4 regions of the Streptomyces sp. NPDC093586 genome follow, and region 1 is predicted to be linked to each of the others. Evidence: riboswitches for the same ligand, from Rfam matches in the RefSeq annotation. Region 1 holds a riboswitch; each other region holds the start of a gene.

Region 1 (7,473 bases):
CCGGCCCCGGTCTGAGGCAGGCATCCTCCCCGTCGCCGAGGTCCAGCTCGGCGACCTGCACCGGTTCGATGCTCAGGAATCTCTCGATCTCCCGCCGTGCCTCCTGCCGCGCACGCCGTGCTCCGGCCATGCGCCCCACCCCCTCGTGGTTGCCCCTCCGTCACGACCGGCGCAGCCGGGCCGCCCCCTTCAGCGTGCGTGCCGCCAGCGACGCCAGCCGTGGCCGTTCGCGCACGAAGCCGTGCGCGCGGCGGGCCGGTTCGCGGCCGAGCCAGTGCAGCGCGGCGCCCGCCCCCGGACGTGTCGCCGTCCCCTCGTACACGGGCAGTTCACCGGTCTTCAGCGAGTCCTTGTACTCCGCCGCGCCCCGCCCCATGTCGAGCAGGCCGATGCCCTCGGCGGCGGCGGCCTCGGCCATCCGCAGGTGCAGCACCAGCCCCGGCGAGTACTTCGCGAAGTCCGGGTCGTACGCCGGGAACCAGCAGGCCAGGACCGACTCCGAGCGCAGCCCGAAGTGGGCGGCGACGGGCCGGTCGTCGGCGTAGAGCACGGACAGCGTGCCCGTGCACTGAGGCGCCCGGGTCTCGGCGAGCCGTCCGACGAGCCGGGCGATCCACTCCTGGGCGAAGCGGTCCCGGCGTCCCGTCCTGCGGTACTGCGCCGACTTCCACTCCATGAGGGTGCGCAGCGCGGCCGGTTCGCGCTCGTCGAACACGAAGCGCACGGTTCCGGCCTGCCGGCCCAGCCTGCGCTCCTTGGCGAGGGTGGTCTTCAGGAACTTCGGCGACTGGGTGCGCAGCACGCTCTCGTACGCCTCGTACCCCTTCTCCACGTCGATGACGTAGGTGGCGTGCTCCTCGGCGGCGTACGGCACGAACAGGCCCTGCTCGGCCTCCAGGTTGTCGAAGGCGAGGCTCGACAGGGAGCAGGCCCGCAGCAGTCGGCGGGTGTCCGGGAGGAGGCCCGGCCGCAGCACCGCGCCCTGGCAGTCCGAGACCCCGAGCCCGATCGCCCGGCCCTGGCCCAGCGGCCCGCGCTCGTGCGGCAGGAAACCGGCGGCCTCACCGCCCTCGTACAGCACCGCCACCCGCGCCCCGGGCCGTACCCGGCCCACGACGTCGGTGAACTCCGGCTCCATGAAGGGATTGCGGGGCGCCGTCGCCCCGGCGCGCAGCTCGCGCCAGCGCTCCCGTTCCCCCTCGCCCAGCTCCTCCGGCCTCAGCACGCGTACACGTCCGCTGCTCAACCCGACCCCCCGATCAAGTCCCCCCTGGACAACAGGAAGGTACCCCCGGGGCCGCCCGGAGGGTAGAAGGCAGAGCATGTTGTTGCCAACTGGTGCACAGGCCTTTAACCGCCTTCAGACGGTGTTGCGTCAGGTTTCGGACACCTGCGAACGTCCTCGTGCGCAACCGGTCGTGGGTGGGTCGGGCAGGTGCGGTGTCCGTATTCTCTGATCATGGACCGCACCGCATATGCCCTCGTCGCCACCGACCTCGACGGAACGCTGCTGCGCGGCGACGACACCGTCTCCGACCGGTCGCTGGCCGCGCTGGCGCGGGTGGCCCGGGCGGGGGCGCGGCACCTGGTGGTGACGGGGCGCCCGGCACCGAGGGTGCGCTCCCTGCTCGACGGCCTCGGCTGCACGGGGCTCGCGGTGTGCGGGCAGGGCGCGCAGGTGTACGACGCCGACGCGCACCGGATGCTGTGGTCGGTCACCCTGGACCGGGAGCTGGCGGAGACCGCGCTCGGCAAGATCGAGGCCGAGGTGGGGGAGGTGTACGCCGCGGTCGACCAGGACGGCGTCGACGGGCTGACGCTCATCGAACCGGGCTATCTGATGCCCCACCCGACCCTGCCCGCGGTGCGGGTCGAGCGGCGCGACGAGCTGTGGAGCGCGCCGATCAGCAAGGTGCTGCTGCGCCACCCCGACCTGTCCGACGACGAGTTGGCGGCGACGGCGCGCGCGGTGGTGGGTTCCCTCGCGACGGTCACGATGTCGGGGCCGGGGACGGTGGAGCTCCAGCCGTGCGGGGTGACCAAGGCGACCGGTCTGGCGCTCGCCGCCGAGCGTCTGGGGCTGAGCCGGCGGCGGACGATCGCCTTCGGGGACATGCCCAACGACATCCCCATGTTCCACTGGGCGGCCCGCGGGGTCGCCATGGCGGGCGCCCACCCCGAACTCAAGGCGGTCGCGGACGAGGTCACCACGACGAACGAGGACGACGGCGTGGCCGTCGTCCTCGAGCGGATCTTCGGAGCCTCCTGACGCACCGGGTGCGTATCGGTACGGCTCGGTTCGTCCGGTTGTGTCGCGGTGCGCGGGCGGCTCAGTACGCGCTGAAGACGTTGTCGATGGAGCCGTACCGGTGGGCCGCGTAGTTGCAGGCGGCGGTGATGTTGGCGACCGGGTCGTACGAGTCCCAGGAGGTGCCGGCGACGTGGTACGCCCGGAAGGTCGGGTCGATCACCTGGAGCAGGCCCTTGGACGGGGTGCCGTTGACGGCGTTGACGTCCCAGTTGTTGATGGCGAACGGGTTGCCGGACGACTCCCGCATGACGTTGCGGTGGATGCCGTCGTAGGTCCCGGGGATCCCGTGCTGCGCCATGATGTCCAGCGACTCGCGGATCCAGCCGTCGAGGTTGTTCGGGTACACCGTCGCCGTGGCGGCGGCGGCCGTGGTGGCCGGGGTGGCGGCGGACGCGGTGGCGGCGCCGACGAGCGGCAGGGCGAGCACGGCGACGCCGGTGCCGGCGACGGCGAGCTTGCGGGCGAGGCGGCCGGTTCGGGCGTGACGGTTCTGACCGTTGGCAGGCATGTGTGTGTCCCTCTCCATACGCCTGCGAGGTGAGCTGTCGGGTTCGGGCGGGGAGGTGCCCGGCCGCGCCCTGACGGGCACGGCTTCACCCCGAGCCGCTCCGGTGGTGTCCGGCGCGGCGACTTACCTTGGGTCCCCCGCTCCTGCCTGCGAGTGTGTCGGTGGATGACTGTGTGTCGGGGCGGTGGCAGGATTCGGCGTCCGCCTGACAGGCCGGGAACGTATGCGAGAGCACATGTCCGGAACAAGTGCAGGAATCACCCGACGTGCCTGTTGACCTTGATCTGAGGCATTTGGGGTGCTTGATCCTTTGCTACTGCCAAGGCTCAACTCGCCTACGGGGCAAAGGGGTGAGGGGGTTCGCGGCGGGGGTGCGGGCGGGCGCGGTGGCGTGAGCCAACTCACTGGCCTCAACAAGAGCGGCAAATCGGGCATTAGAGTCAACTGGTGGTCAATCGCCCCCTGGTGGGGGTCGCTTCGGTGCGGGGGCCCGACCGGGGGGTGGCTGGGGGGCCGACCGGGTGCCCGGCCGGACGCGCGCGGCAGCGGGGGTACGCCCCTCCGTCGGCGGGGCGCCCCGGTGTTTCCTCGTGTCGCGCGGGCATCCGTCCGGGGTGTGCGGGCATCCGTCCGGGGTCGCGGGTGCGGGTGGCGAACGGGTGACGCTCTCGGGGTGCGGTCCGTCGGGAGGGGTGGTGGGATCTTCGGTGGTGGCTTCCGGTGTGCCGTGCTCCGCGCCGCGCCTCTCCGGCGATGTCGGCCGATATCTGCTCATATCACTTGATCAAAAACATACCGTGCATGATCCGATACCGACCGGCCTGTAACGGTGGGCGCTAGCGGTGATCGAAACGTGACCGGATACGCTGACTCGAGTGGTGGCAGCGACCTATCGACAAACCAGGTAATCGCCAGTAGACACCAGCAGACAGGAGACCCCTCGTGACCGTCGTCGGGCCGTTCGGGCTGAGCGTGCGGGACCAGGCACTGGAAGCCGATGTCCAGACCGGACTGGCGGCCGTCGAGGAAGGGTTGCTTGAGGCAACCAAGAGTGAGGTGCCCTTCATCACGGAGGCCGCCCAGCACCTGGTGCGGGCCGGCGGCAAGCGGTTCCGGCCGCTGCTGGTGATGCTCGCCTCCCGGTTCGGCGACCCCTACGCGCCCGGCATCGTGCCCTCGGCCGTGGTCGTGGAGCTGACCCACCTCGCCACGCTCTACCACGACGACGTGATGGACGAGGCCGCCGTGCGCCGCGGCGTGCCCAGCGCCAACACCCGCTGGGGCAACTCGGTCGCGGTCCTCACCGGCGACTTCCTGTTCGCCCGCGCCTCCCAGATCCTCGCCGACCTCGGGCCCGAGGCGGTCCGGGTGCAGGCCCTCGCGTTCGAGCGGCTCGTCACCGGCCAGATCCTGGAGACGGCGGGGCCCCAGGACGGACGGGACCCGGTCGACCACTACCTGGACGTGCTGGGCGGCAAGACGGGATCGCTGGTGGCGGTCTCCTGCCGGTTCGGCGCGATGATGTCCGGCGCCGACGACACGGTCGTCGACGTGCTGACCCAGTACGGCGAGCGGCTCGGCGTCGCCTTCCAGCTCGCGGACGACGTCCTGGACATCGCCTCCGACTCCCACGAGTCGGGCAAGACGCCCGGCACGGACCTGCGCGAGGGCATCCCGACCCTCCCGGTGCTGCGGCTGCGCGAACGGGCGGCCCGGCTGGGGCTCGCCGAGGACATCGCCCTGTGCGAGCTGCTGGACTCCGACCTGAGCGACGACGCGCGGCATGCCGAGGCCCTGCGCCTGCTGCGCGCCCACCCCGCGCTCGAACAGGCGCGGCGGGACACCGTCCGGTACGCGAAGGACGCCCGGTCGGCGCTGGCCCCGCTGCGGGAGTGCGACGCGAAGGCCGCGCTGATCGAGCTGTGCGACGCGGTGGTGCACCGAGCCGGCTGACCTCCCGGCCGCCACCGCGCTCTCCCGGCGCGACGCGCCCCGCCCCCACCGGTCGGGGACGCCCCCACCGGTCGGGGACGCCCCCACCGGTCGGTGGAGGATCCGCCCTTCCGTGTCATCCCGCAGGAGTACGCGGAGTTGAGCCCGCGGTCTGACGCTTCCTCGTGGCCGATTTGGTCAGATGGTCACACGGAAAAACACCACTCCTCACCGATTCGGGTGAGAATGGCGGCTCACGGGTGAACACGTGCGAGGTCGCGAGACAGCCGCCGCCGACGACGGAGGTAGGGCACACATGGCACCGATCGATTCCGACGACAACACGACCGCCGGGGACGGCGAGGAGCCGCGTGCCGGACGGCGCAGGGCCGCGCGGTACGTCGTCCCGGTCGCGGTGATGGGCGTGGCGGCCGCCACGATCGGGCTCGTCCCCGCCCTCGCCGACTCAGGCGACCCGGACCTGCCCGAGGTGACGGCCCAGCAGCTCATCCAGAAGATCGCCGAGTCGGACGTCCAGCAGCTGTCCGGCACCGTCAGGATCAGCACCGACCTGGGCCTGCCGGACCTCGGCGGCCTGGAGAGCGGTCTGGCGTCCGGCATGTCCGGCGGCCCGGGCGCCGGCGGCGGTGACGGTTCCTCCGCCGACCCGTCCGCCAAGCTTACCGGGCTGGTGACCGGCAGCCACACGCTGCGCGTCGCGGCCGACGGACCCGACCGGCAGAAGCTCTCGCTGCTGGAGAACGCCGCCGAGTACAGCCTGATCCACGACGGCAAGGACGTCTGGGGCTACGACAGCAAGTCCAACGAGGTCTACCACTCCACCACGTCCCCCGGCGCCGAGCGGCCCGCCGGGAAGGCGCCGGCCACCCCGAAGGACTTCACCGAGCAGGCCCTCAAGGCGGTCGACGACACCACGTCCGTGACCGTCGACGGCACCGCGCAGGTCGCCGGCCGGGACGCGTACCGACTGGTGATCAAGCCCCGGCAGTCCGGTTCCACGGTCGGCGCGATCAGCGTGGCCGTGGACGCGAAGACCGGCATGCCGCTGAAGTTCACCCTGACCCCGTCGAGCGGCGGCGCCGCCGTCGTGGACGCGGGCTTCACCCAGGTCAGCTTCGCGAAGCCGGACGCCTCGACGTTCGACTTCACCCCGCCCAAGGGCGCGAAGGTCACCGAGGACGACGAGACGCCCGAGGCGGGCGAGACGCCCAAGGCACCGGAGCGGGGCCACAAGCCCGACGCCGACCTCGCCGAGGACCTGGACGGCCTCGAGGTCATCGGCGAGGGCTGGAACACGATCGCCACCTTCGACACCGGCGGCCAGGGCCTGCCGGACGCGTCCGAGGGCGGCGACCTGGGCGGCTTCCTGGGCTCCTTCGGCGACCAGGTCAAGGGCGACTTCGGCTCGGGCACGGTCTTCACGACCCGCCTGGTCAACGCCCTGATCACGGACGACGGCAAGGTCTACGCCGGTGCGGTCACCAAGGACGCGCTGGTGAAGGCGGCCGACGCCGCGAAGTAGCACCGCACCGCCCGCACGACGAGGAGAGGGAGCCGATGGGGGAACCGTCCGCCGCGGAACCGGAGGGCCCGGGCCGGGACGGCGAGAGTGACGCCGTCATCGCCACCCGCGCCCTCACCAAGCGCTACCGCGGCGGACAGCTCGCCGTCGACGGCCTGGACCTGACCGTCCCGGCGGGCAGCGTCTTCGGCTTCCTCGGCCCCAACGGCTCCGGCAAGACCACCACCATCCGCATGCTGATGGGCCTGATCGAGCCGACCTCGGGCGCGGCACGGGTGCTGGGCCGGCCCGTGCCGCGTGCCGCCCGCGCCGTACTGCCCCAGGTCGGCGCCCTCATCGAGGGCCCGGCCCTGTACGGCTTCCTCTCCGGCCGCGACAACCTCCTGCGCTACGACGCCGCCGACCCGACCGCCGACCCGCGCACCCGGCGCGAGCGCGTCGGGGCGGCGCTGGACCGGGTGGGCCTCACGGCCGCCGCGGGCAAGAAGGCGAAGGCGTACTCGCTCGGCATGAAGCAGCGCCTCGGACTGGCGGCCGCGCTGCTCCAGCCGCGCCGTCTGCTGGTGCTGGACGAGCCCACCAACGGGCTCGACCCCCAGGGCATGCGCGAGATCCGCGCCCTCGTGCGCGAGCTGGCCTCCGACGGCACCACCGTCTTCCTCTCCTCCCACCTGCTGGACGAGATCGAGCAGGTGTGCACGCACGCCGCCGTGATGGCGCGGGGACGGCTGATCACCCAGGGCCCGGTCGCCGACCTGGCGGCCGGGGCGCGCGGCCGGCTGGTGGTGACCACGCCGGACACGGGGGAGGCGGCGCGGGTGCTGAAGGAACGGGGCGCCGGGGACGTGGCCGTCGCCGAGGACCGGGTGACGGCGGAGCCGCCGGGCGGCGACCTCGCCGACCTGAACGCCGCGCTGGTCGCGGCCGGCGTGCGCGTCCGCGGCTTCGGAGTGGAACGGGCCTCCCTGGAGGACGCGTTCGTGGCACTGACGGGAGAGGGCTTCGATGTCGCGGGCTGAGGCGTCACCGGCCGGGGCGGCACGCGCCGGGGGAGCGGCGGACGGGGACGCGGTGCACGGGGACGCGGAGGCGCACGTCGTGCGCGCGCCGAGCCCCCTGTGGTCCCTCGGGCTGCTCCGCAGCGAGCTGCTGACCACCTTCCGGCGCTGGCGCACCCTC
Region 2 (7,473 bases), on a different contig from region 1:
GCTGCGGAGTCACCTTCGTCCTGGACCGGGCGGGCGTCACCGGCGTCGACGGGCCCTCGCACAACGGCATGTGGGACCTGTCCGTCCTCCAGGTCGTCCCGGGTCTGCGCATCGCCGCGCCACGCGACGCCGACCAGCTGCGCGCCCAGTTGCGCGAGGCGGTCGCCGTCGACGACGCGCCGACCCTGCTGCGCTTCCCGAAGGAGTCGGTCGGGCCGGTCCTCCCGGCCGTGGACCGGGTCGGCGCCATGGACGTCCTGCACGCCGCCGACCGGCCCGAGGTGCTGCTCGTCGCCGTCGGCGTGATGGCATCCGTCTGCCTCGGGGCCGCCGAGCTGCTGGAGGGCCGCGGCATCGGATGCACCGTCGTCGGCCCGCGCTGGGTCAAGCCCGTCGATCCGGCGCTGCCGCCCCTGGCCGCCCGGCACCGGATCGTGGCCGTCGTCGAGGACAACAGCCGCGCCGCCGGGGTCGGCTCCGCGGTGGCGCTGGCCCTGGGTGACGCCGAAGTCGACGTACCCGTACGGCGGTTCGGCATCCCGGAGCAGTTCCTCGCACACGCCAAACGCGCCGAGGTGCTCGCCGACATCGGCCTCACCCCGGTCGAGATCGCCGGCCGGATCAGCGCGAGCCTGGCCGTGAGAAAAGCGGCCGGGGTCGAGAGGACCGTCATGCCTGGGCAAGGAGAGAACTGAATGACCAAGGAGTTCGACCTCGGCGCGCTGCTGGCCGAGCGTGGCGCCGAGCGGTACGAGCTGCACGCGAAGCACCTCAACCACCAACTGCCGCGCATGCTGCGCACCATCGGCTTCGACAAGGTCTACGAGCGGGCCGAGGGGGCGCACTTCTGGGACGCGGACGGCAACGACTACCTGGACATGCTCGCCGGGTTCGGCGTGATGGGCCTGGGGCGTCACCACCCGGTCGTCCGCAAGGCGCTGCACGACGTCCTCGACGCCTCGCTGGCCGACCTGACCCGCTTCGACTGCCCGCCGCTGCCCGGACTGCTGGCCGAGCGGCTGCTCTCCTACAGTCCCCACCTGGACCGTGTCTTCTTCGGCAACAGCGGCACGGAGGCGGTCGAGACCGCGCTGAAGTTCGCCCGGTACGCGACCGGCAGGCGGAGGATCCTGTACTGCGCACACGCCTTCCACGGGCTGACCGCCGGTTCCCTGTCCGTCAACGGCGAGACCGGCTTCCGGGACGGTTTCGCCCCGCTGCTGCCCGACACCGCCGTCCCGCTCGGCGACCTGGACTCCCTGGCGCGGGAGCTGCGGAAGGGAGACGTGGCGGCGCTGATCGTGGAGCCGATCCAGGGCAAGGGCGTCCACGAGGCCCCGCCCGGCTACCTGCGCGCCGCGCAGGACATGCTGCACCGGCACAAGGCCCTGCTGATCGCCGACGAGGTGCAGACGGGCCTCGGCCGGACCGGGAAGTTCTACGCCTACCAGCACGAGGACGGTGTCGAGCCCGACCTGGTGTGCGTCGCCAAGGCGCTGTCCGGTGGGTACGTGCCGGTGGGGGCCACGCTCGGCAAGGACTGGATCTTCCAGAAGGTGTACTCCTCGATGGACCGGGTGCTGGTCCACTCGGCCAGCTTCGGGTCCAACGCGCAGGCGATGGCCGCCGGGCTCGCGGTGCTGTCCGTGATGGAGAACGAGGAGATCGTCGCGAACGCGGCTGCCGTGGGTGAACGGCTCACGTCCCGGCTGACGGAGCTGGCGGACCGCTACGAACTGCTCGCCGACGTCCGGGGCCGGGGGCTGATGATCGGCATCGAGTTCGGCCGGCCGAACTCGCTGAGGCTGCGCAGCCGCTGGACGATGCTGCAGGCCGCGCGGAAGGGACTGTTCGCGCAGATGGTGGTGGTGCCGTTGCTGCAGCGGCACCGGATCCTCACGCAGGTGTCCGGCGACCATCTGGAGGTGATCAAGCTGATCCCGCCGCTGATCATCGACGCGTCGGACGCGGACCGGTTCGTCGACGCCTTCACCGAGGTGATGGAGGACGCCCACAACGGTGGCGGTCTGATGTGGGACTTCGGAAAGACACTGGTCAGGCAGGCGGTGGCGAACCGCTGACCGGAGGACATCCACCGCTTTGCCTGTGAGGCAAAAAAATTGCCCCACAGGCAAAGCTCGGGCTGAATGGAGGTATGTCCTCCTCCGCGAACCATCAGTCGGACGGGCCGCCGGACGCCGTGTCCTCCGTGGTGGCGCCGCAGCTGCGCGCCCTGCGCCGCCGCGCGGCCCTCACCCTGGAGGCGGCGGCCCGCGCCGCCGGGCTGTCGCCCGCCCACCTCTCCCGCCTGGAGACCGGGCAGCGCCAGCCCTCGTTGCCGATGCTGCTCTCGCTCGCGCGTGTTTATGGTACGACCGTCTCGGAACTGCTCGGCGAGAAGGCCGCGGAACGGGACGCCGTCGTGCGGGCCGGGGGCATGGAGCCGACCGCCGCGGGCGGCTGGACGTACTGGCAGGCCGGCGGTTCCGGCCGCGGGATGCAGGCCCTGCGCGTCCGCGTGCCGCACGGCTCGCAGGGCGACATCGTGCGCGTACACCCCGGCGAGGAGTGGCTCTACGTCCTGCGGGGGCGGCTGCGGCTGCGCCTCGGGGACGCCGTGCACCTGCTCGCCCCGGGCGACAGTGCCCACTTCGACTCCCTGACCCCGCACCGGATCGCGGCCCAGGACGTCGACGGGCTCGAGCTGCTCTTCGTCCACACCCTGCTGCAGAGCCCGACGACGGCGCTGTGCCTGGGGCCCGTCACCACACCGACCCGCCACACCCCCGGAGAGATGCCATGAGTGCCATCCAGGACAAGCTCCCGCGCGCCCTGTGGGTGCGACTTCTCATCTACATCGCCCTCGGGCACGTCTTCGGCGGCTTCCTCTACCTGCTCTTCGAGGTGGGAGCCGGATAGCGCCGCCCGGGAACGCGGGCGGGCGGCTCAGTCCAGCAGCCGCTCGCGCAGCCGTTCCCTGGTCCGCGGGGTGATGCCGAGTCCCTTCTCCAGGTAGGCGTCGACCCCGCCCCAGGTCTCCTCGACGGTCTCGAAGGCCGCGGCCAGGTACTCGGCGCGCGCGTCGAACAGGGGGCTGAGCAGCTCCATGACCTCGGGGGAGTAGGCCGAGGCGGCCGTGCTGCTGCGACGCACCTTGTAGCGGCGGTGCGTCGCGTTCGACTTCAGGTAGTCCTCCAGGATGGCTTCGCGCCGCACACCCAGGGCGAGCAGGGTGACCGCGATCGACAGGCCCGCGCGGTCCTTGCCGGCCGCGCAGTGCATCAGTGCGGGGACGCTGTCCTCGGCGAGCGCGTGCAGCACCCGGGAGTGCTCCGCCGTGCGCTCCTTGATGATCGTGCGGTAGGAGGCGATCATCCGGTTCGCGCCCCGGTCGTCCGCCAGGATCTCGCGCAGCTGGTCGAGGTCGCCGTCGCGGACCATCTTCCAGAACTCGGCACCGTCGGCCGGATCGCTCAGCGGCAGGTTCACATGGCGCACGCCCGGCAGTTCGACGTCCGGACCCTCGAGCTTCTGGTCGGCGGCGTTGCGGAAGTCGAAGATCGTGTGCAGTCCCAGCGAGGCGAGGAACGCGGCGTCCTCCTCGGTGGCGTGCGCGAGGTGGCCGCTGCGGAACAGCACTCCATGGCGCACGCTCCGCCCGTCCACGGTCGGCAGTCCGCCCACGTCCCGGAAGTTGCGCACGCCGGCCAGCTCGGGTTCGGTCGACGGGACCTGCTGCGTCACGGGGGCTCCTCCCACTCCGCCCCGTCGGCGCTGCTCGCCGTCGGGCGCCCAGCCGACGATACGGCATCCCTTGCCTGCGGCAACGAGTCGCCCACAGGGAAGCCGATAGAGCCGAATATGGAGTATCTGGGCCTTCTGCACCAATTGCCCACTTCACACCAACTCGCTGGGAAATAAGGGTAACTGGCGCAACCCTCGTGAGCAGCGTCATAGAGGTGACCGAGCGTTGCCCGTCATGCTCACGTAATTCATGCGCTTTTCAAGGCCGTTTACGGAGAGGGACGCTCACGGAATCGACGGAGTGTGACCGCTCATTCCCGTGAAGGATCAAGCGGAACACCGGTCCGGGGAGCCTCTCGCTTGTCCGTGCGCCTCGTGGTCCCTTACGTTCACCACCGATCCGGACGGACGCCTAATCCTGCCGCCGACCGGAGCCCGCACTCATCCACCACCCGTACACGGCAGGAGCGGGGGACCCACAGGTAAGACCGCCTGTTCCGGTTCCCGGAACAGGCTCGGGGTTAAGCCGCGCCATGACGCGGCCGGACATCTCCAGTCCGCACCCGACAGCTCACCTCGCAGGCGCCGGAGAGGAATTCGCCATGCCCGCGAAGGGTAAGCACCGCCGCACCAAGGCCCAGCGCATCACCCGCACCATCGCCATAGCCGGAACCGGTGGCGCCGCGCTCGCGCTCCCGCTGATGGGTGCCGCCGCCCAGGCCGCCCCCGCGCACTCCGCCGCCGGACAGTCCGTCACGGCCGGCGCGCAGAAGTCGGCCGACAAGGGCTCGGCCTCGCACACCTACGTCGTGAAGAGCGGCGACCATCTCTCGAAGATCGCCGACGAGCAGCACGTCGACGGCGGCTGGAAGAAGCTGTACGCGGACAACCGCGAGGCCATCGGCTCCGACCCGTCGCTCATCCACCCGGGTCTCAAGCTGTCGATCGGCCAGAAGGCCGCGGCCGGCACCACCGCGCCCCCGTCACCCTCGCAGAAGACCGCCGAGAAGCCGGCCGAGGCCGAGAAGTCCTCCGCGCGGACCGCCGAGAAGGCGTCGGACGCCGCGGAGACCACCTCGTCGAAGCCCGCCGCGCCGACGTCCTCGAACACGAACACCCGGTCCGCCGGCACCACCAGCGGCTACACCGCCCCCGTGGCCGGCGCCGGCGTCGGTACCCCGTACCACCAGTCCGGCAGCATGTGGTCCAGCGGCTACCACACCGGCACCGACTTCGTCGTCCCGACCGGCACCTCCCTGAAGGCCGTCGGCGCGGGCACGGTCGTCTCCGCCGGCTGGGGCGGCGCGTACGGCAACCAGGTCGTCATCAAGCTCACCGACGGCCACTACGCCCAGTACGCCCACCTGTCCTCGATCTCCGTCTCCGCCGGCCAGTCCGTGACCGCCGGCCAGCAGATCGGTCTCTCCGGTGCCACCGGCAACGTGACCGGACCGCACCTGCACTTCGAGATCCGCACCACGCCGAACTACGGCTCCGACGTGGACCCGATCGCCTACCTGCGCTCGCACGGCGTCTCCGTCTGACGACGGTTTCCGCGCAGACCCCGCGCCGCCGAAGGCCGGACCCCGATCCCCGGGTCCGGCCTTCGGCGCGTCCGCCACCGGGCTTCGCTTATTCCTGAATTGGCAAACACTTTAGGAGTGGCTTATCTCACCGCCCGTCAACCCCTTCCTACGGTCGCGTAGGTCACATTCCAAGGTGAATCATGGGTCGATGTGGCAGACGATTCGAAGAGTGACAGCAGAGCAGTGATCGGGTCGTACGTGGCGGTGGGGGACAGCTTCACCGAGGGCGTCGGCGACCCCGGCCCCGACGGAGCGTTCGTCGGCTGGGCCGACCGGTTCGCCGTCCTGCTCGCCGACCGGCGCCCCGAGGGCGACTTCACGTACACGAACCTCGCCGTACGCGGCAGGCTGCTCGACCAGATAGTGGCGGAACAGGTCCCCCGGGCGATCGAACTCGCGCCGGACCTGGTCTCGTTCTGCGCCGGCGGCAACGACATCATCCGGCCCGGCACCGACCCCGACGAGGTGGCCGAACGGTTCGAGCGGGCGGTGGCCGCGCTGACCGCCGCGGCCGGCACGGTCATGGTGACCACGGGCTTCGACACCCGCGGAGTGCCCGTCCTCAAGCATCTGCGCGGCAAGATCGCCACCTACAACGGACACGTGCGGGCCATCGCCGACCGTTACGGCTGCCCGGTGCTCGACCTGTGGTCGCTGCGCAGCATCCAGGACCGCAGGGCCTGGGACGCCGACCGGCTGCACCTGTCGGCCGAGGGCCACACCCGCGTGGCGCTGCGCGCCGGCCAGGTCCTCGGCCTGCGCATCCCCGCCGACCCGGACCAGCCCTGGCCGCCCCTGCCGCCGCGCGGCACCCTCGACGTCCGGCGCGACGACGTGCACTGGGCCCGGGAGTTCCTGGTGCCGTGGATCGGGCGCCGGCTGCGCGGCGAGTCGTCCGGGGACCACGTGACCGCCAAGGGGACGCTGTCGCCGGACGACATCAAGCTGCGGATCGCTTCGGTGGCCTGAGGGTTCGGGGACCGGGAGGGACCTGAGGGCCGGGGCGGCGGGAGAACCAGGAGGACCGGTAGGGCCTCGGGGGCTTCGGTGCCGGGGCGCTGCCGGCTCCTCAGCGCCGGGGCGCGGTCAACGCCTCCCGGTCCAGGCCGAGTTCCCGGGCGAGTGCCTCGTCCACCCACTGCAGCGCACGGGCCCGGGGCACCGCGCCCTTGTACGACGTCAGCTGTACGGCCAGCCCGTCCAGCAGCGCCGTCAGCCGCAGGGCGGCGCCGTCGGGGTCCGGACACGAGAACTCCCCGGCGGCCACACCGTCCGCGATGACCTCGGCGATGGCCGCCTTCCACTGCCGGTCCAGCTCCCGCGCGACCTCCCGCAGCGCGGGCTCGCGCAGCGACGCCGCCCAGCCCTCGATCCACAGCCGCCAGCCCTTGGCCTGGCCGGTCGGGGCGTACCACCGCAGGGCCGCCCGCAGCCGGCGCAGCGCCGACGTACGGCGGCCGAGCAGCCGGCGCAGACAGGCCAGATCGTCCTCGGCGGCGCGGGTGAACGCGGCGGCGACCAGCTTCTCCTTCGTCGAGAAGTGATAGAGCACGAGCGCGCTGCTGACACCCAGCGCCGCGGCCACGTCGGCGATCCGCAACGCCGCCACGCCCCGCGCCGATATCTGCTCGATCGCCGCGCGCAGCAACTCCTCACGCCGCTGCGCCACACTCAACCGGACTCTCGCCACGCCCGTCACCCTATACAGGCGCACGCGTGTGCGACGACGGTCGTTTCCGGCCCCGCCGGCTCAGTCCGCCGTGGTGCTGGCCGCGCCCGCGCGCCCCGCGACGGGCAGATCGCAGGAGTCCTTGAAGCCCTGGCTGGTGAGGTCGAGCGCGGCGTTGATGCGGGAACGCAGGTTCTCGACGGCGATCATGGCCGTCAGCTCCACGAACGCCGGCTCGCCCAGCCGGGTCCGCAGCCGCTCGGCGAGGTCGTCGCCGACGGTCGGCGGGGTCGCCGTCACGGCCTCGGCGTACTCCATGACGTCGCGCTCCAACGGCGTGTAGGCGTCGCTCTCCCGCCACACCGGCACGTCGTGGAGCTTGCGCCGGTCCATGCCGCGCTCCGCATTCTCCCAGTAGCCGAAGTCCATGCACCAGGAGCAGCCGATCGAGGCCGCCGAGGCCATCACGGCGAG
Region 3 (7,473 bases), on a different contig from region 1:
CCCATGCCCCTCCCGTACGTCCTGCTCTCCGCCGCCGTCTCCCTCGACGGGTACCTGGACGACACCGGCCCCGAGCGGCTCCTGCTGTCCTCCCCGGCCGACTTCGACCGGGTCGACGAGGTGCGCGCCTCCGTCGACGCGATCCTGGTCGGCGCCGGGACGATCCGTGCCGACAACCCGCGGCTGCTGGTGAACTCGGCCGGGCGACGGGCCGCCCGGGTCGCCGCGGGGAAGCCGGAGTACCCGCTGAAGGTCACGGTCAGCGGAACGGGCGAGCTGGATCCGACGGCGGCCTTCTGGCACACCGGCGGGGACAAGGTGCTCCTGACCACCGACGAGGGCGCCCGGCGGGCCCACGCGCTCGGGATCGCCGCCGACGTCGTGCCGCTCGGGGACGCGCTCGACTGGCGGACGGCGCTGGAGTTCCTGCACGACCGGCGGGGTGTGCGGCGGCTGATGGTGGAGGGCGGCGGGACCGTCCACAGCCAGTTGGTGCGGCAGGGGCTCGCCGACGAGCTGCAGCTCGTCCTCGCCCCGGTGTTCGTCGGGGACCCGGACGCTCCCCGGCTGTTCGGGCCCGGTGACTACCAGCGCGGGCGGCTCGGACTGGTGGAGACGCGGCGCATCGAGGACGTCGTGCTCATGCGCTACCGGCCGACCGCCCCGGGGGCCGGTGGCGAGGTGTCCGCCGCCGACCGGCACTGGCTGGCGCTCGCCTGCGAGCTGGCCGGGCTGTGCCCGCCGTCCGGCACGGCGTTCAGCGTGGGGGCGGTGATCGTCGCCGCCGACGGGACGGAGCTCGCGCGCGGGCACTCGCGGGAGGGCGGGGACCCGGTCGTGCACGCCGAGGAGGCCGCGCTCGCCAAGGTCGACCCCGCCGACCCGCGGCTCGCGACCGCCACGGTGTACAGCAGCCTGGAACCGTGCGCCCGCCGCGCCTCCCGGCCCGCGCCCTGCGCCCGGCTGATCCTCGACGCCGGGGTGCGCCGCGTGGTCACCGCCTGGCGGGAACCGGACACGTTCGTGCCGGGTGCCGACGGCAGCGGGGTGCTCGCCGCCGGGGGCGCCGCCGTCGTCGTCCTGCCGGAGTACGAGGCGTCGGCGAAGGGCCCGAACCGTCACCTGCTGGGCCCCTGAGATACGCGTGTGCGTTCCACCCCCGACATGACGTACACTGGAGACACAACGACGCGGGGTGGAGCAGCTCGGTAGCTCGCTGGGCTCATAACCCAGAGGTCGCAGGTTCAAATCCTGTCCCCGCTACTCAAGGCCGAAGGCCGGAATCCTCAAGGATTCCGGCCTTCGGTGCGTCCGCGCGTCCGTCACCCGACCGGCCTCCACGGCTCGCCCCCCGTCCGTCCTCCGGGAAACCTGGAGAGCGGGACGGCAAGCGGCGTGGACGTACAGGGGCGGCGGGAGACGAGTGGTGCGGCCAGGTGACGTGGACGACGAGGCACCGTATGCCAGGGCCGGTGGCCGGCTGCCCGGTGACCCCGTGCCCGACCCCGGCCTCGGCACCGACCCGGTGCCCGTCCCGTCCGCCGGGCGGGAGCTGCGGCGGACCCCGTACGGCCGGCCCTTCGTGCGCCTGCTCCCCGTCCTGCTGATCGTCGTGGCCATCCTGTACGACGTCTTCACTCCCCGGTACTTCACCGCCGGACCCCTGTACACGGCCGCGCCCCTGGTCGCGGCGCCCGTCTACTCGCGGCGCGGCACGGTGCTCACCGGTCTCGCCGTGGTCGCCACCGTCATCGGGCTCCAACTGAGCAAGGGCGTCGCCCACTACGTGGACTCGCTCACCGAACTGATCACCATCGCGACGGTCGCCGCCCTCGCCGTCTTCGTGAACGCCTTCGTCCGCCGCACCGACGCGCGCCTCGCCTCCGCCCGCGAGATCGCCGAGGCCGCCCAGCGGGCCGTCCTGCCCGAGCCCGCCGAGCGGATCGGCGGCTTCGAGATCGCCGCCCGCTACGAGGCGGCGCAGGCCGACGCCTTCATCGGCGGTGACCTGTACGCGGTGCAGGACAGCGCCCACGGCGTGCGGATCATCGTCGGTGACGTGCGTGGCAAGGGCATGGGCGCGGTGGCCGCCGTCGCCGTGGTGATCGGCGCCTTCCGTGAGGCCGCCGAGCAGGAGGCGACGCTGGAGGCGGTCGCGCAGCGGCTGGAGCGGGCGCTGGCGCGCGAGGGCACCCGGCGCGACGGGCTGGACGCCTTCGAGGGGTTCACCACCGCCGTCCTCGCCGAACTCCCGCACGGCGCCGGGATCGTCCGCATCGTCAACCGCGGCCACCCGCCGCCCCTGCTGCTGCACGCCGACGGCACCGTGCGTCCGGTACAGGCCAGGGAGTTCGCGCTGCCGCTCGGGATGGGGGAGCTGGGCGTGTGGCCCGACCGGGCGGAGGAGGCCGGCTTCTCCGGCGGTGCCACGCTGCTGCTGTACACCGACGGGCTGTCCGAGGCACGCGACGCCCACGGCCGGTTCTACGATCCCGCGGCGCGGCTGGCCGGCCGCGCCTTCCGGCGCCCGGCCGAACTGCTCGACGCCCTCGCCGACGAGGTGCGCCGGCACTCCGGGGGCGGCATGACGGACGACATGGCGCTGCTCGCCGTACGCCGGCGCTGAGCGGTGCGGCGGCCCTGACCGGTGACACGGGTGGTGACGACGCGACCGCCCTCCGCATAACAACTGACACAACGTCAGAAACGGGTGGTGGAGAACGGTTGCCTGAGGGGCGGTCAAGTCGCCCCGCTTTCGCCCCTCATGAGGGGTACGTCCCGTCCGAAATTCTTAATGATCAATCGGGGCGGCTTGGAATCAGCACCTCGCGTCTATTAACGTTCGATAACGCAGCGCGGTCGTCCCAGCCGTCACAGAAGGCGGCTCCGTGCGCACGCGCCGAATCCCGTGAGGGAACCGGGGAACCACCACCTTGGGGTGAATCGGGCGTATGCCGCCGTGGAGGCACGGCAGGTATACGCGCGTAGGAGACCTTCCTGCTCCGAACCCGTCAGCTAACCCGGTAGGCGGAAGGAAGGAAAGGAGTACGCCCACGTGGCGTCCAACCGGCCTGCCCCCGAGGCCCCGTTCGTGCCGATCACGCACGACACCGACCCCTTCGGCCCCGACGGCCACCGCGCCGAAGCGGGCCCCTGGGAGGAGTGGAACCCCACCGCGGAGTCCATCCGTCCCGTACGCGGCCGGCACCGCGTCGCCAAGCAGCGCGGCGGACTCGCCCGCAGCTCCACCGTCCTCGGCGTCGGCGTCATCGCGGCCGTCGGAGCGGGCGGCATGGCCAGCGCCCAGACCGGCAAGCCGCCGGTGCCGATCTCGATGCCCGACCTGCCGAACGTCGGCTCGCTGATCTCCGACGAGGCGGAACCGGAACCCCAGGGCTCCGCCACCCCGCTCAGCGGCATCGGCGCGACCACCACCGACACCGCCGAGGGCACCACCGACGCCGGTGAGGCCCTGCGGGCGCGCATCATGCAGCAGGCCGAGCAGCAGCAGGTCCAGGTCGAGACCAAGGCCGCCGCCGAGGCCGCCGCCGAGGCCGAGAAGGAAGCCGCCGAAGCCGCCGCGAAGGCGGCGAAGGAGGCCGAGGCCAAGGCCGCCGCCGCCAAGAAGAAGGCGGAGGAGGAGGCCGCGAAGAAGGCCGAGGCCGAGCGGCTCGCCGAGCTGGCCAAGCAGTTCACGCTGCCGACCTCCTCGTACACGATCACCTCCACCTTCGGCCAGGCCGGTTCCATGTGGTCCTCCGGCCACCACACCGGCCTCGACTTCGCCGCTCCCACGGGCACCCTCGTCAAGGCCGTCCACACCGGCACGATCACCGAGGCGGGCTGGGCCGGCTCCTACGGCTACCGCACGATCCTGACCCTGGACGACGGCACCGAGCTGTGGTTCTGCCACCAGTCGTCGATCAACGTCAGCGTCGGCCAGAAGGTCAGCACCGGTGACGTCATCGGCCGCGTCGGCGCCACCGGCAACGTCACCGGACCGCACCTCCACTTCGAGGTCCACGTCGGCGGTGCCGGGGGCGGGGTCGACCCGGCGGCGTGGCTGCAGGGCAAGGGCCTCACCCCCTGAGGACAGGGGCCGCCGGTTCGCGCGAATTGTGCGTCGCCCCGGAATGACCAGTTCCGGGGCGCTTGTTGTCACAGGACATGACTTCTCTGCGCAAGCTCGGCTCCTCCGGCCTCGAGGTCTTCCCGCTCGCCCTCGGCGGCAACGTCTTCGGCTGGACCGCCGACCAGGACACCTCCTTCGCCGTCCTCGACGCCTACACCGCCGCCGGCGGCAACTTCGTCGACACCGCCGACGTCTACTCCGCGTGGGCCGAGGGCAACAGCGGCGGCGAGTCCGAGACCCTCATCGGCAAGTGGCTCGCGGCGCGCGGCAACCGCGACGACGTCGTGATCGCCACCAAGGTCAGCCAGCACCCCGAGTACCCCGGCCTGTCCGCCGCCAACATCAAGGCCGCCGCCGACGCCTCCCTGCGGCGCCTGGGCACGGACCGCATCGACCTCTACTACACCCACTACGACAAGCCCGAGGTGCCGGTCGAGGAGATCATCGGCGCGCTCGACGACCTGGTGCGCGCGGGCAAGGTCCGGTACATCGCCGCCTCCAACATCACGGCCGAGCGGCTCTCGGCGTCCCTGGACTTCTCCGACCGCGAGGGCCTCGCCCGGTACGTGGCCCTGCAACCCCACTACAACCTGGTCTCGCGCGACACGTACGAGGGTGAGCTGCGGGACCTCGCCGAGCGGGCCGGTCTGGCCGCCGTTCCCTACTACGCCCTCGCGTCCGGCTTCCTCACGGGCAAGTACCGGCCCGGGGCGACCGTCGACAGCCCGCGGGCGGGCGGTGCCGCGAAGCACCTGGAGAGCGAGCGCGGACGGCGGGTGCTCACCGCCCTGGACGAGATCGCCGAGGCCCACGACGCGCCGGTCGCCACGGTGGCCCTGGCCTGGCTGGCGGCCCAGCCGACGGTGGCCGCGCCGATCGCGTCCGCGCGGACGGTCGAGCAGCTGCCGGCGCTGCTCGGGGTGGCCGACCTGGAGCTGACGGAGGCGGAGGTGCGGAGGCTGACGGAGGCGTCCGCCTGAGCCGTCCGCGTCGTCCGCCCGGTTGTCCACCCGAGGGGCCGCTTCCCCGCCGCCGCTACGACCGGTACGGGTTCTGGGCCGGGTACGCGGTGTAGGAGGTGTGGACGGGCATGGCGTACGGGGCCGGTGCGGTGTACCGGGCGGGTGCCGGTGCCGCGTGCGGCCCGTACGCCGGCCAGGGCGGTACGGCCACCGGGAGGGGCGGCGCCGTGGCCCGGGCCGCGTAGTCCAGCGCCGGCCGCGCCGCCTCCCGCCGGCGCCACAATTCGGTCAGCAACTCCCGCTCCCGTACGACGTAGTCGGCGCCCGCCCGGCCCCGGCGCCCCCGCTGCCGCAGGAACGCCAGCGAGGTCGCGTACGCCTCGTACTCCGCCACCACCCGCTCCGTCGGCTTCCCGGCGTGCTGGCGGGCGTACCGCCGGGCGATGCGGCGCGCCCGCATCGAGCCGAGCGCGAACGGTTCGGCCGGCGCCAGCCAGCCGGCCACCGCGTAGACGGGCAGTTCGGCCCGCACGGTGCCGAGTTCGCGCTGCCGGGTCCAGATCGCCAGCCAGGTCAGCAGGCCGAAGGCCGGCACCATGAACGCCGCGTACACGGCGAAGAAGCCGTACTCGCCGAGCGAGGCCGAGCCGTTCCACAGCGCGTGCATGCCCATCGCGAGCAGCAGGCCGGACAGGGGCAGCAGCACACGGCGCAGACGGTGGCGGTCGGCCGAGAGCGCCGCGATGCCGAAACCGATGCCGGTGAGCACGGTGAACAGCGGGTGCGCGAACGGCGACATGACGACGCGGACGAAGAAGGTCGCCGCGGTCACGGAGGCGATGCCCCGGTCGCCGGTGAGCTGGTCGGTGCCGAAGGCGGTGCCCAGGTAGAGGATGTTCTCGGTGAAGGCGAAGCCCGTGGCGGTGACGCCGGCTATGACGACGCCGTCGACGATGCCGGTGAAGTTCCGCCTGCGGAAGAGGAAGACCAGCAGGACGGCCGCGGCCTTGGCGGACTCCTCCACGACCGGCGCTATCACGGTGGCGCCCAGGGTGTCCGCACCGGTGGGGTCGGCGGTGGCCGTCGCTATCCACCTCGTCGCGAAGCTGTTGGCGACGATCGCTATCAGCGCCGCCGCGCAGGCGCCCCAGGCGAAGGAGAACAGCAGGTTCCGCCAGGGGCCGGGATCGACGCGGTCGAGCCAGCGGAAGGCGGCTACGAGCAGCGGCACGGGGAAGACCGCCAGCCCCAGCCCGACCAGGAACCCCTGGGTGCCGGTCTGTTCGCGCACCAGGGCCAGGATCACCAGGCCGGAGAGCGCGAGCAGGACGATCAGCGCGCCGTAACGCACCCAGGTGAGCTGCCACCAGCGCGGTTGCGTATGCGGAAGCGTGGGCGGACGCGTCGGACACGGGGGACAGGTGGCCACGGCATGGACCCTAGCCGGTGGGGGGCTGCTCCTTGTGCTGATCGCGCTGCTGACCGCGCTGCGGCACGGGGGGCTGTACGCGGCGGAAGAGCAGGTCGTTCACCACATGCCCCTTGTCCAGTCCCTGGCCCTCGAAACGGGTCAGCGGCCGGTGGGCGGGGCGCGGCGCGAAACCGCCGCCGGGCACGGTGTTCTCGAAGTCGGGGTGCGCGGTGAGGACCTCGAGCATCTGCTCCGCGTACGGCTCCCAGTCGGTGGCACAGTGCACGACGGCGCCCGGCGCGAGGCGGGACGCGGCCAGGGTCAGGAACTCCGGCTGGATCAGGCGGCGCTTGTGGTGCCGCTTCTTCGGCCAGGGGTCGGGGAAGTAGACGCGCAGTCCGGCGAGCGAGTCGGGGGCGAGCATCTCGCGCAGCAGGATGATCGCGTCGCCGTTGCCCACACGGATGTTGGTCAGCCCGTTCCGCTCGGCGAGACCGAGCAGGTTGCCCTGGCCGGGGGTGTGGACGTCGACGGCGAGGATGTCGGTGTCCGGGTCGGCGGCGGCCATCTGGGCGGTGGCCTCGCCCATGCCGAAGCCGATCTCCAGGACGACGGGGTTGGTGTTCCCGAACAGCTCGGTGAGGTCGATGACCCGCTGTCCGTCGATGTCCAGTCCCCACTTCGGCCACAGCCGCTGCAGCGCGTCCGCCTGCCCGGTCGTGACCCGGCTCCGGCGCGGCTGGAAGCTCCGGATCCGCCGCTCGAAGTGCGACCCGGCGGGGTCGGCCTTGGGACCGTCGGGGAATCGGGGCTCACCCTTGGCACGGGCCTGCCGGTCGGCGCTGTCGACGGGCGGCTGCGGGGTCTCGGGAGCATGGCGGGAATCAGACACAGTGAGTCGATTTTACGGCCGGGCCGCGTCATCCGGCGCCCAGTGCCGCCAGCGCCCGCCGCCCCACCTCCCGCCC
Region 4 (7,473 bases), on a different contig from region 1:
CGAGCGGCGGGCGGGCACCCCGTCGATCTCCTTCAGATCCTCGGGGAAGGCCTTGTTCACGGCGTGGAGGCGGCCGGTGTAGCCCGCGTCCCGGATGTTGCCGAGGATGCTGCGGCCGACGCCTCCGGGGGTGCGGCCGGTGCCGATGACGGCGACGGAGCCGGGCTGGAGCAGGCGCTGCACCGAGCGGGCTTCCGCGCGCTGTTCGCGCGCGTACTGCACGGCGAGCGAGCGGTCGGTGGGCTCCAGGTCGAACTCCAGGCGGACCACGCCGTCCTCGAAGCTGCGCTTCTGGGTGTACCCGGCGTCCATGAACACCTTGATCATCTTGGTGTTCGCGGGCAGCACCTCGGCGGCGAAGCGGCGGATGCCGCGCTCCCGGGCGACGGCGGCGATGTGTTCCAGGAGCGCGGAGGCGACACCCCGGCCCTGATGGGCGTCCTGGACGAGGAAGGCGACCTCGGCCTCGTCGGCCGGGAACGGCGCGGGCGTTCCGCCGGCGCCGATCCGGTCGTAGCGTACGGTGGCGATGAACTCGCCGCCGATGGTGGCCGCGAGTCCCACCCGGTCCACGAAGTCGTGGTGCGTGAAACGGTGGACGTCCTTGGCGGACAGGCGAGGGTACGGCGCGAAGAAGCGGTAGTACTTCGACTCGTCGGAGACCTGCTCGTAGAAGCTGACCAGGCGCTCGGCGTCATCGACGGTGATGGGGCGGACGCGCGCGGTGCCGCCGTCGCGCAGCACCACGTCGGCTTCCCAGTGGGCGGGGTACTCGTGCCGGTCCGACGAGGTCTGCATGGGCCCCAGAGTACGGCTCGCGTACGACAACGGCGCGGGGCAGGCTGTGGAGGACGGGAGGTCGGGCCGAGGCCGCGGTCCGACGGCCGCCCGGGCGGCGCACAGCCGTCCGGCCATGCTTCATGATGTGGGAAACTGGTCTAGACAACCTGAACACCTGAAGGGCAGCAACACATGGCTGAGCGCCGCGTCAACGTCGGCTGGGCCGAGGGTCTCCACGCCCGCCCCGCCTCCATCTTCGTCCGAGCCGCCACGGCCACAGGCGTCCCGGTGACGATCGCCAAGGCCGACGGCGACCCCGTCAACGCGGCCTCCATGCTGGCCGTTCTGGCCCTGGGCGCCCAGGGCGGCGAGGAGATCGTCCTGGCCTCCGACGCCGAGGGCGCGGACGCCGCCCTGGACCGGCTGGCGAAGCTGGTCGCCGAGGGTCTCGAGGAGCTTCCCGAGACCGTCTGACGTGACGGCCGCCGAAAGGCCCGCCCGGACTGCCGGGCGGGCCTTTTCCTGCCTCTTTTCCGGGCAGCAGAAAACAGCCCTCCGAATTACCCCTCTTTTGTATACGGCACCCGTGTTAATGCCGCGGGCTCGGCATGTTTGCGGGACGTTGCGCATTCCTCACACCGTCCGGGCCGTCGCCGGAGGAGAAGCGCAGCCGGTGCGCCGCGGCCGACCGTTCGGCGTGCAGCGCCATGAGCGCCCGCGCGCGGTCGCCGTCGCCCCGCGCCACCGCGTCGACGACCGCGCCGTACTCGGCCCAGCGCTCCACCGCACCGGGTGGCGCGTCCACGAGGTACATCCAGGCGATCTTGCGGCGCAGCTGGGTCAGCATCGCCGTGAGGGAGGGGCTGCCGGCGGCCTGCGCGAGGGTCTCGTGGAACCAGCCGTCCAGTGCGCGCAGATCCTCGCCGTGGCCCTGCCGGGAGCGTTCCCGGCCCAGCCTGACCAGGCCGCGCAACACCTTGAGGTGGGCCTCGGTGCGGCGCCGGGCCGCGCGGGAGGCGCCGAGGGGCTCCAGGAGCGTGCGGGTCTCCAGCAGGTCGGCGGCCTCCTGTTCGGTGGGCTCCGCGACGCACGCGCCCGCGTGCCGCCGGGTCACGACGAAGCCCTCGGCCTCCAGGGTGCGCAGCGCCTCGCGGACGGGGACGCGGGAGACGCCGTAGCGGCGGGCGAGCAGTTCCTCCGTGAGGCGGCTGCCGCGCCCGTGGACACCGGCGACGATGTCGTCCCGGATCGCCGTGCACACCGAGTGCGCCGGAATACGCATGTCCGACCTCCGCCCTGATCCCCGTGAAACGTCGACGATGGACGCGTGTTCCGTGACTCTAGGCCAATGCGCCGCGCTTTCGGACGGGGTGCGGGAATCCAGGGATATTTTTTGGACATTCGCGGGCCGGAAAAGGAGCCGGAAACACCGGCCGGCGACGGAGCCGGAAATGGGTGGGAAAACCGGAAGGCCCAGGCTTCGGGAGCCTGGGCCTTCGGGGGTGCCGTGCCGTCCGTCGTCAGACGTCCACGCCGTGGGAGCGGAGGTAGGCGACGGGGTCCATGTCCGAGCCGTACTCCGGGCTCGTGCGGGCTTCGAAGTGCAGGTGCGGTCCGGTGACGTTGCCGGTGGCGCCGGAGAGGCCGATCCGCTGGCCGGCGCCGACCGACTGGCCGACCGAGACGCCGATGGACGACAGGTGCCCGTACTGGGTGTACGTGCCGTCGTGCATCCTGATCACGACCTGGTTGCCGTACGCGCCGCCCCAGCCGGCCTCGACGACGGTGCCGACGCCGACCGCGTGCACCGGGGTGCCGGTGGAGGCGTGGAAGTCGATGCCGGTGTGGCTGCCGGAGGACCACAGGGAGCTGCCGGCCCGGTAGGCCGTGGACACGTAGGAGCCGGTGATCGGCGCGACGAAGGTGTTGAGGCGCTCGCGCTCCGCCTCGCGCGCGGCGCGCTCCTTGGCCTCGCGCGCTTCCTTCGCGGCCTCGGCGGCCCGCTCGCGCGCGGCCTCCATCGCCGCCTCGCGGGCGGCGGCGTCCAGGGCGGCCTGCTTCTGCGCGGCGGCCTGGGCGTCGATCTCGTCGGCGACGGAGTCGCCGATGGTGACGACCGGGGTGAGTCCGCTCTGCTCGACCTCGGGCTCGGCGGCGAGGGCCGGGGCCGCGAGGGTGCCGACGACGCCGGTGGTGGCGAGGGCCGCGACGCCCGCCGCGCGGGCGGTGGTGCGGTGCATGCGGCCGGGGCGGCGGTGCTTCCCGGTGGCGCGCGTGAACGCCATGTAGAGGCTGGTCCTTTCCTTCCCTCTCGCCTACCGGGTTAGCTGACGGGTTCGGAGCAGGAAGGTCTCCTACGGACCCCCTCGCCGAAGCGCGGGCGTCCGATTCACCCCAGGGACTGCGATGGGTCCCCGGCTCCCCTGGCTCGCGCCGTACGGGGACTCGGCGATGACTGTCCGGTGCCGCGGGTGCGGCGCACTGCCTGACGAACAGCCCGGACGACGCTAAACGCGGTTGTCTTCGATCCTCAAACGCAACAGGGTTTTTGTAGCGCACGCCACAGGGCAGACGGGCAGCCTCTCCCCCAATCCGGACAAAAGGCGGCCCCGGTGACACTCGGGTCGCCGGGGCCGTCGGGCGCGCGTGCCGCTACTCGGCGGCCACCACGGTGACTTCGCCGATGCCGAGGGCCTCGACCGGCTCCTTGATCTGCGCCGCGTCACCGACGAGGACCGTCACCAGACGGTCCACCGGGAAGGCGCTCACGACCGCCGCGGTGGCCTCCACGGTTCCGGTGGCGGCGAGTTGGCGGTACAGCGTGGCCTGGTAGTCGTCGGGCAGGTACTGCTCGACCTGGTCGGCGAGCGTGCTCGCGACGGCCGCCGCCGTCTCGTACTTCAGCGGCGCCACGCCCACCAGGTTCTGCACGGCGACGTCGCGTTCGGCGTCGGTGAGCCCGCCCTCGGCGAGCGTGCGCAGCACCGTCCACAGGTCCTGCAGCGCCGGGCCGGTGTTGGGCGTGTCGACGGAGCCGCTGATGGCGAGCATCGAGGCACCCGTGCCGTCGGGCGCGGAGCGCAGGACCTGCCCGAAGGCCCGGACGCCGTAGGTATAGCCCTTCTCCTCGCGCAGGACGCGGTCCAGGCGCGAGGTGAGGGTGCCACCGAGGCAGTACGTGCCGAGGACCTGCGCGGGCCACACGCGGTCGTGCCGGTCGGGCCCGGTGCGGCCGATCAGCAGCTGCGTCTGGACGGCACCGGGGCGGTCCACGATGACGACCCGGCCCGTGTCGTCGGCGGTCACCGGCGGCACGGGGCGCGGTTCGGCGGCGGAGCCGGTCCACGCGCCGAGGGTGTCGCCGAGCAGCGCGTCGAGGTCGACGCCGGTGAGGTCGCCGACGATGACCGCGGTGGCCGTGGCGGGGCGGACGTGCTTCTCGTAGAAGGCGCGGACGGCCGCCGCGTCGATGTTCGCGACCGTCTCCTCGGTGCCCTGACGCGGGCGCGACATGCGCGAGTCGGCCGGGAACAGCTCCTTGGACAGCTCCTTGGCGGCGCGCCGGGAGGGGTTGGCCAGCTCGTGCGGGATCTCGTCGAGCCGGTTGCGCACCAGCCGCTCGACCTCGCTGTCGGCGAACGCGGGCGCCCTGAGGGCGTCGGCGACCAGGCCCAGGGCCTTGGCGAGGCGCGAGACGGGCACCTCCAGGCTCAGCCGGACGCCGGGGTGGTCCGCGTGCGCGTCGAGGGTGGCGCCGCAGCGCTCCAGTTCGGCGGCGAACTCCTCGGCGGAGTGCTTGTCGGTGCCCTCGGAGAACGCGCGCGCCATGATCGTGGCGACGCCGTCCAGACCGGCGGGCTCGGCGTCCAGGGGCGCGTTCAGCGAGACCTCGACGGCGACGACCTGCTGGCCGGGGCGGTGGCAGCGCAGCACGGTGAGGCCGTTGTCGAGGCTGCCGCGCTCGGGGGCCGGGAACGCCCACGGCTTGGGCTCGCCGGCCTGTGGCTGGGAGTGGAATTCCATGGTGGCGAGCTCGGTCACTTGGCCGCCTCCTCGTTCTCGTCGGTGGCGTCGTTCTCGTCGGCGGGGGCGGTCGGCTCGTAGACGAGCACCGCGCGGTTGTCGGGGCGCAGGCGGGCCTTGGCGACCTCCTGGACCTCCTCGGCCGTCACCTCCAGCACCCGCTGCACGGCGGTGAGGGCGAGCTGCGGGTCGCCGAACAGGACGGCGTAGCGGCACAGTTCGTCGGCGCGGCCGGCGACCGTGCCGAGCCGGTCGAGCCACTCGCGCTCCAGCTGGGCCTGGGCGCGCTCCATCTCCTCGGCCGTGGGGCCCTCCTCGGCGAACCGGGCGAGCTCCTCGTCGATGGCCGTCTCGATGACGGGCACCTCCACGTCGCCGGACGTCTTCACGTCCAGCCAGCCCAGGGAGGGCGCCCCGGCGAGCCGCAGCAGACCGAAGCCGGCGGCCACGGCCGTGCGGTCGCGCCGCACCAGCCGGTTGTACAGGCGGGACGACTCGCCGCCGCCCAGGACGGTCAGGGCCAGGTCGGCCGCGTCGCACGCGCGCGTGCCGTCCTCCGGCAGGCGGTAGGCCGCCATCAGGGCGCGCGCCGGGACCTCCTCCTCGACGACCTCGCGCAACTGCTCGCCCATGACGTCGGGCAGCGAGCCGTCCCGGGGGGCGGGCTTGCCGTCGTGCGACGGGATGGAGCCGAAGTACTTCTCGATCCAGGCGAGCGTCTGCTCGGGGTCGATGTCGCCGACCACGGACAGCACCGCGTTGTTCGGCGCGTAGTAGGTGCGGAAGAACGCGCGCGCGTCCTCCAGCGTCGCCGCGTCCAGGTCCGCCATCGAGCCGATCGGCGTGTGGTGGTACGGGTGACCCTCCGGGTACGCCAGGGCGGTCAGCTTCTCGAACGCCGTGCCGTAGGGCACGTTGTCGTAGCGCTGGCGGCGCTCGTTCTTGACGACGTCCCGCTGGTTCTCCATGGACTCCTCGTCCAGGGCGGCGAGCAGGGAGCCCATGCGGTCGGCCTCCAGCCAGAGGGCGAGCTCCAGCTGGTGGGCGGGCATGGTCTCGAAGTAGTTGGTGCGCTCGAAACTGGTGGTGCCGTTGAGCGAGCCGCCGGCCCCCTGCACCAGCTCGAAGTGCCCGTTGCCCTTGACCTGGGCGGAGCCCTGGAACATCAGGTGCTCGAAAAGGTGAGCCAGACCGGTACGCCCCTTGACTTCGTGGCGCGAGCCGACGTCGTACCAGAGGCACACCGCCGCGACCGGGGTCAGATGGTCCTCGGAGAGCACCACGCGCAGGCCGTTGGCCAGGCGGTGCTCGGTCGCTGTCAGGCCGCCGGAGCCTGCCTGGGCTGTGGCCGTGTGACCCATGGGCATGTACGTCCCTTCGATCGCGGAAATCCTGGTGGAATCATCGGGCGGAACCGCGGAATTCCGCCGATCCTGCCACTGTATGCAAGCGTGCGGGCCGCCGGTGGAGTTCCCGGACCCCGTACGCCGAGAGCGAGAACGGGTCGGCGGCCGCCGGGGACGGGGAGGCGTGGCGAGGGCGTACCCTGCGGGCAGCGCCGGGCCGGGCAGCCCGTGACGGGTCCTGGTCGGTCGCTGTCAGTGCCGCGGTCCACAATGGACCACGTCAGATCACCGTTCACGCTTCAGCAAGGAGCCGGCAGCGATGGCCCGCCGTAGTACGAAGACCCCGCCGCCCGACGAGTCGTACGAGGAGAAGATCCTCGACATCGACGTCGTCGACGAGATGCAGGGCTCCTTCCTCGAGTACGCGTACTCGGTCATCTACTCCCGTGCGCTGCCGGACGCCCGCGACGGCCTCAAGCCGGTGCACCGCCGCATCGTGTACCAGATGAACGAGATGGGCCTGCGGCCCGAGCGCGGCTACGTGAAGTGCGCCCGTGTCGTCGGCGAGGTCATGGGCAAGCTGCACCCGCACGGCGACGCGTCGATCTACGACGCCCTGGTGCGCATGGCCCAGCCCTTCTCCATGCGCGTGCCCCTGGTGGACGGCCACGGCAACTTCGGCTCGCTGGGCAACGACGACCCGCCGGCCGCCATGCGGTACACCGAGTGCCGGATGGCCGAGGCCGCCGGCCTGATGACGGAGTCGATCGACGAGGACACCGTCGACTTCGGCCCCAACTACGACGGCCAGGAGCAGGAGCCGGTGGCCCTGCCCGCCGCCTTCCCGAACCTGCTGGTCAACGGCGCCTCCGGCATCGCGGTCGGCATGGCCACGAACATGCCGCCGCACAACCTGCGCGAGGTGATCGCGGCCGCCCGGCACCTGATCCGGTACCCGAACGCCGACCTCGACGCCCTGATGAAGCACGTGCCGGGCCCCGACCTGCCCACCGGCGGCCGGATCGTCGGTCTGCCCGGCATCCGGGACGCCTACGCGACGGGCCGCGGCACGTTCAAGATCCGCGCGACGGTGTCCGTGGAGACCGTGACGGCCCGCCGCAAGGGCCTCGTCGTCACCGAGCTGCCCTTCGCGGTCGGCCCCGAGAAGGTCATCGCGAAGATCAAGGACCTGGTCGGCTCGAAGAAGCTCCAGGGCATCGCGGACGTCAAGGACCTCACCGACCGCGAGCACGGGCTGCGCCTGGTCATCGAGATCAAGAACGGCTTCGTGCCCGAGGCCGTCCTGGAGCAGCTCTACAAGCTG

What was found. A riboswitch is a leader RNA that binds a small molecule or an ion and turns the genes downstream of it on or off. The one in region 1 is predicted to bind cyclic di-AMP.
Region 2: another riboswitch for cyclic di-AMP. It lies ahead of ACIRFH_RS35985 (peptidoglycan DD-metalloendopeptidase family protein); the one in region 1 lies ahead of ACIRFH_RS03465 (transglycosylase SLT domain-containing protein).
Region 3: another riboswitch for cyclic di-AMP. It lies ahead of ACIRFH_RS34275 (M23 family metallopeptidase); the one in region 1 lies ahead of ACIRFH_RS03465 (transglycosylase SLT domain-containing protein).
Region 4: another riboswitch for cyclic di-AMP. It lies ahead of ACIRFH_RS19190 (M23 family metallopeptidase); the one in region 1 lies ahead of ACIRFH_RS03465 (transglycosylase SLT domain-containing protein).

The regions. Positions count from the first base shown of each region.
Region 1 is NZ_JBIWJA010000002.1:268,079-275,551, reverse strand. Features, by position in the region: gene ACIRFH_RS03480 (glycosyltransferase) at 1-130, opposite strand, end outside; gene ACIRFH_RS03475 (GNAT family N-acetyltransferase) at 161-1,246, opposite strand; gene ACIRFH_RS03470 (HAD family hydrolase) at 1,460-2,269, shown strand; gene ACIRFH_RS03465 (transglycosylase SLT domain-containing protein) at 2,331-2,819, opposite strand; cyclic di-AMP (ydaO/yuaA leader) riboswitch at 2,825-2,993, opposite strand; gene ACIRFH_RS03460 (polyprenyl synthetase family protein) at 3,762-4,772, shown strand; gene ACIRFH_RS03455 (outer membrane lipoprotein carrier protein LolA) at 5,068-6,294, shown strand; gene ACIRFH_RS03450 (ABC transporter ATP-binding protein) at 6,330-7,313, shown strand; gene ACIRFH_RS03445 (ABC transporter permease) at 7,300-7,473, shown strand, end outside.
Region 2 is NZ_JBIWJA010000073.1:3,639-11,111, reverse strand. Features, by position in the region: gene dxs (1-deoxy-D-xylulose-5-phosphate synthase) at 1-695, shown strand, start outside; gene ACIRFH_RS36005 (aspartate aminotransferase family protein) at 696-2,081, shown strand; gene ACIRFH_RS36000 (helix-turn-helix domain-containing protein) at 2,156-2,803, shown strand; gene ACIRFH_RS35995 (DUF6126 family protein) at 2,800-2,919, shown strand; gene ACIRFH_RS35990 (tyrosine-protein phosphatase) at 2,947-3,744, opposite strand; cyclic di-AMP (ydaO/yuaA leader) riboswitch at 4,184-4,342, shown strand; gene ACIRFH_RS35985 (peptidoglycan DD-metalloendopeptidase family protein) at 4,347-5,288, shown strand; gene ACIRFH_RS35980 (SGNH/GDSL hydrolase family protein) at 5,514-6,299, shown strand; gene ACIRFH_RS35975 (TetR/AcrR family transcriptional regulator) at 6,400-7,020, opposite strand; gene ACIRFH_RS35970 (carboxymuconolactone decarboxylase family protein) at 7,081-7,473, opposite strand, start outside.
Region 3 is NZ_JBIWJA010000057.1:14,579-22,051, reverse strand. Features, by position in the region: gene ACIRFH_RS34290 (dihydrofolate reductase family protein) at 4-1,137, shown strand; tRNA gene ACIRFH_RS34285 (tRNA-Met) at 1,190-1,263, shown strand; gene ACIRFH_RS34280 (PP2C family protein-serine/threonine phosphatase) at 1,427-2,626, shown strand; cyclic di-AMP (ydaO/yuaA leader) riboswitch at 2,888-3,044, shown strand; gene ACIRFH_RS34275 (M23 family metallopeptidase) at 3,056-4,090, shown strand; gene ACIRFH_RS34270 (aldo/keto reductase) at 4,168-5,112, shown strand; gene ACIRFH_RS34265 (PrsW family intramembrane metalloprotease) at 5,168-6,523, opposite strand; gene trmB (tRNA (guanosine(46)-N7)-methyltransferase TrmB) at 6,534-7,397, opposite strand; gene lhgO (L-2-hydroxyglutarate oxidase) at 7,426-7,473, opposite strand, start outside.
Region 4 is NZ_JBIWJA010000017.1:12,883-20,355, reverse strand. Features, by position in the region: gene ACIRFH_RS19205 (GNAT family N-acetyltransferase) at 1-798, opposite strand, end outside; gene ACIRFH_RS19200 (HPr family phosphocarrier protein) at 973-1,254, shown strand; gene ACIRFH_RS19195 (GntR family transcriptional regulator) at 1,370-2,062, opposite strand; gene ACIRFH_RS19190 (M23 family metallopeptidase) at 2,301-3,065, opposite strand; cyclic di-AMP (ydaO/yuaA leader) riboswitch at 3,078-3,241, opposite strand; gene ACIRFH_RS19185 (M16 family metallopeptidase) at 3,433-4,821, opposite strand; gene ACIRFH_RS19180 (M16 family metallopeptidase) at 4,818-6,170, opposite strand; gene ACIRFH_RS19175 (DNA topoisomerase (ATP-hydrolyzing) subunit A) at 6,469-7,473, shown strand, end outside.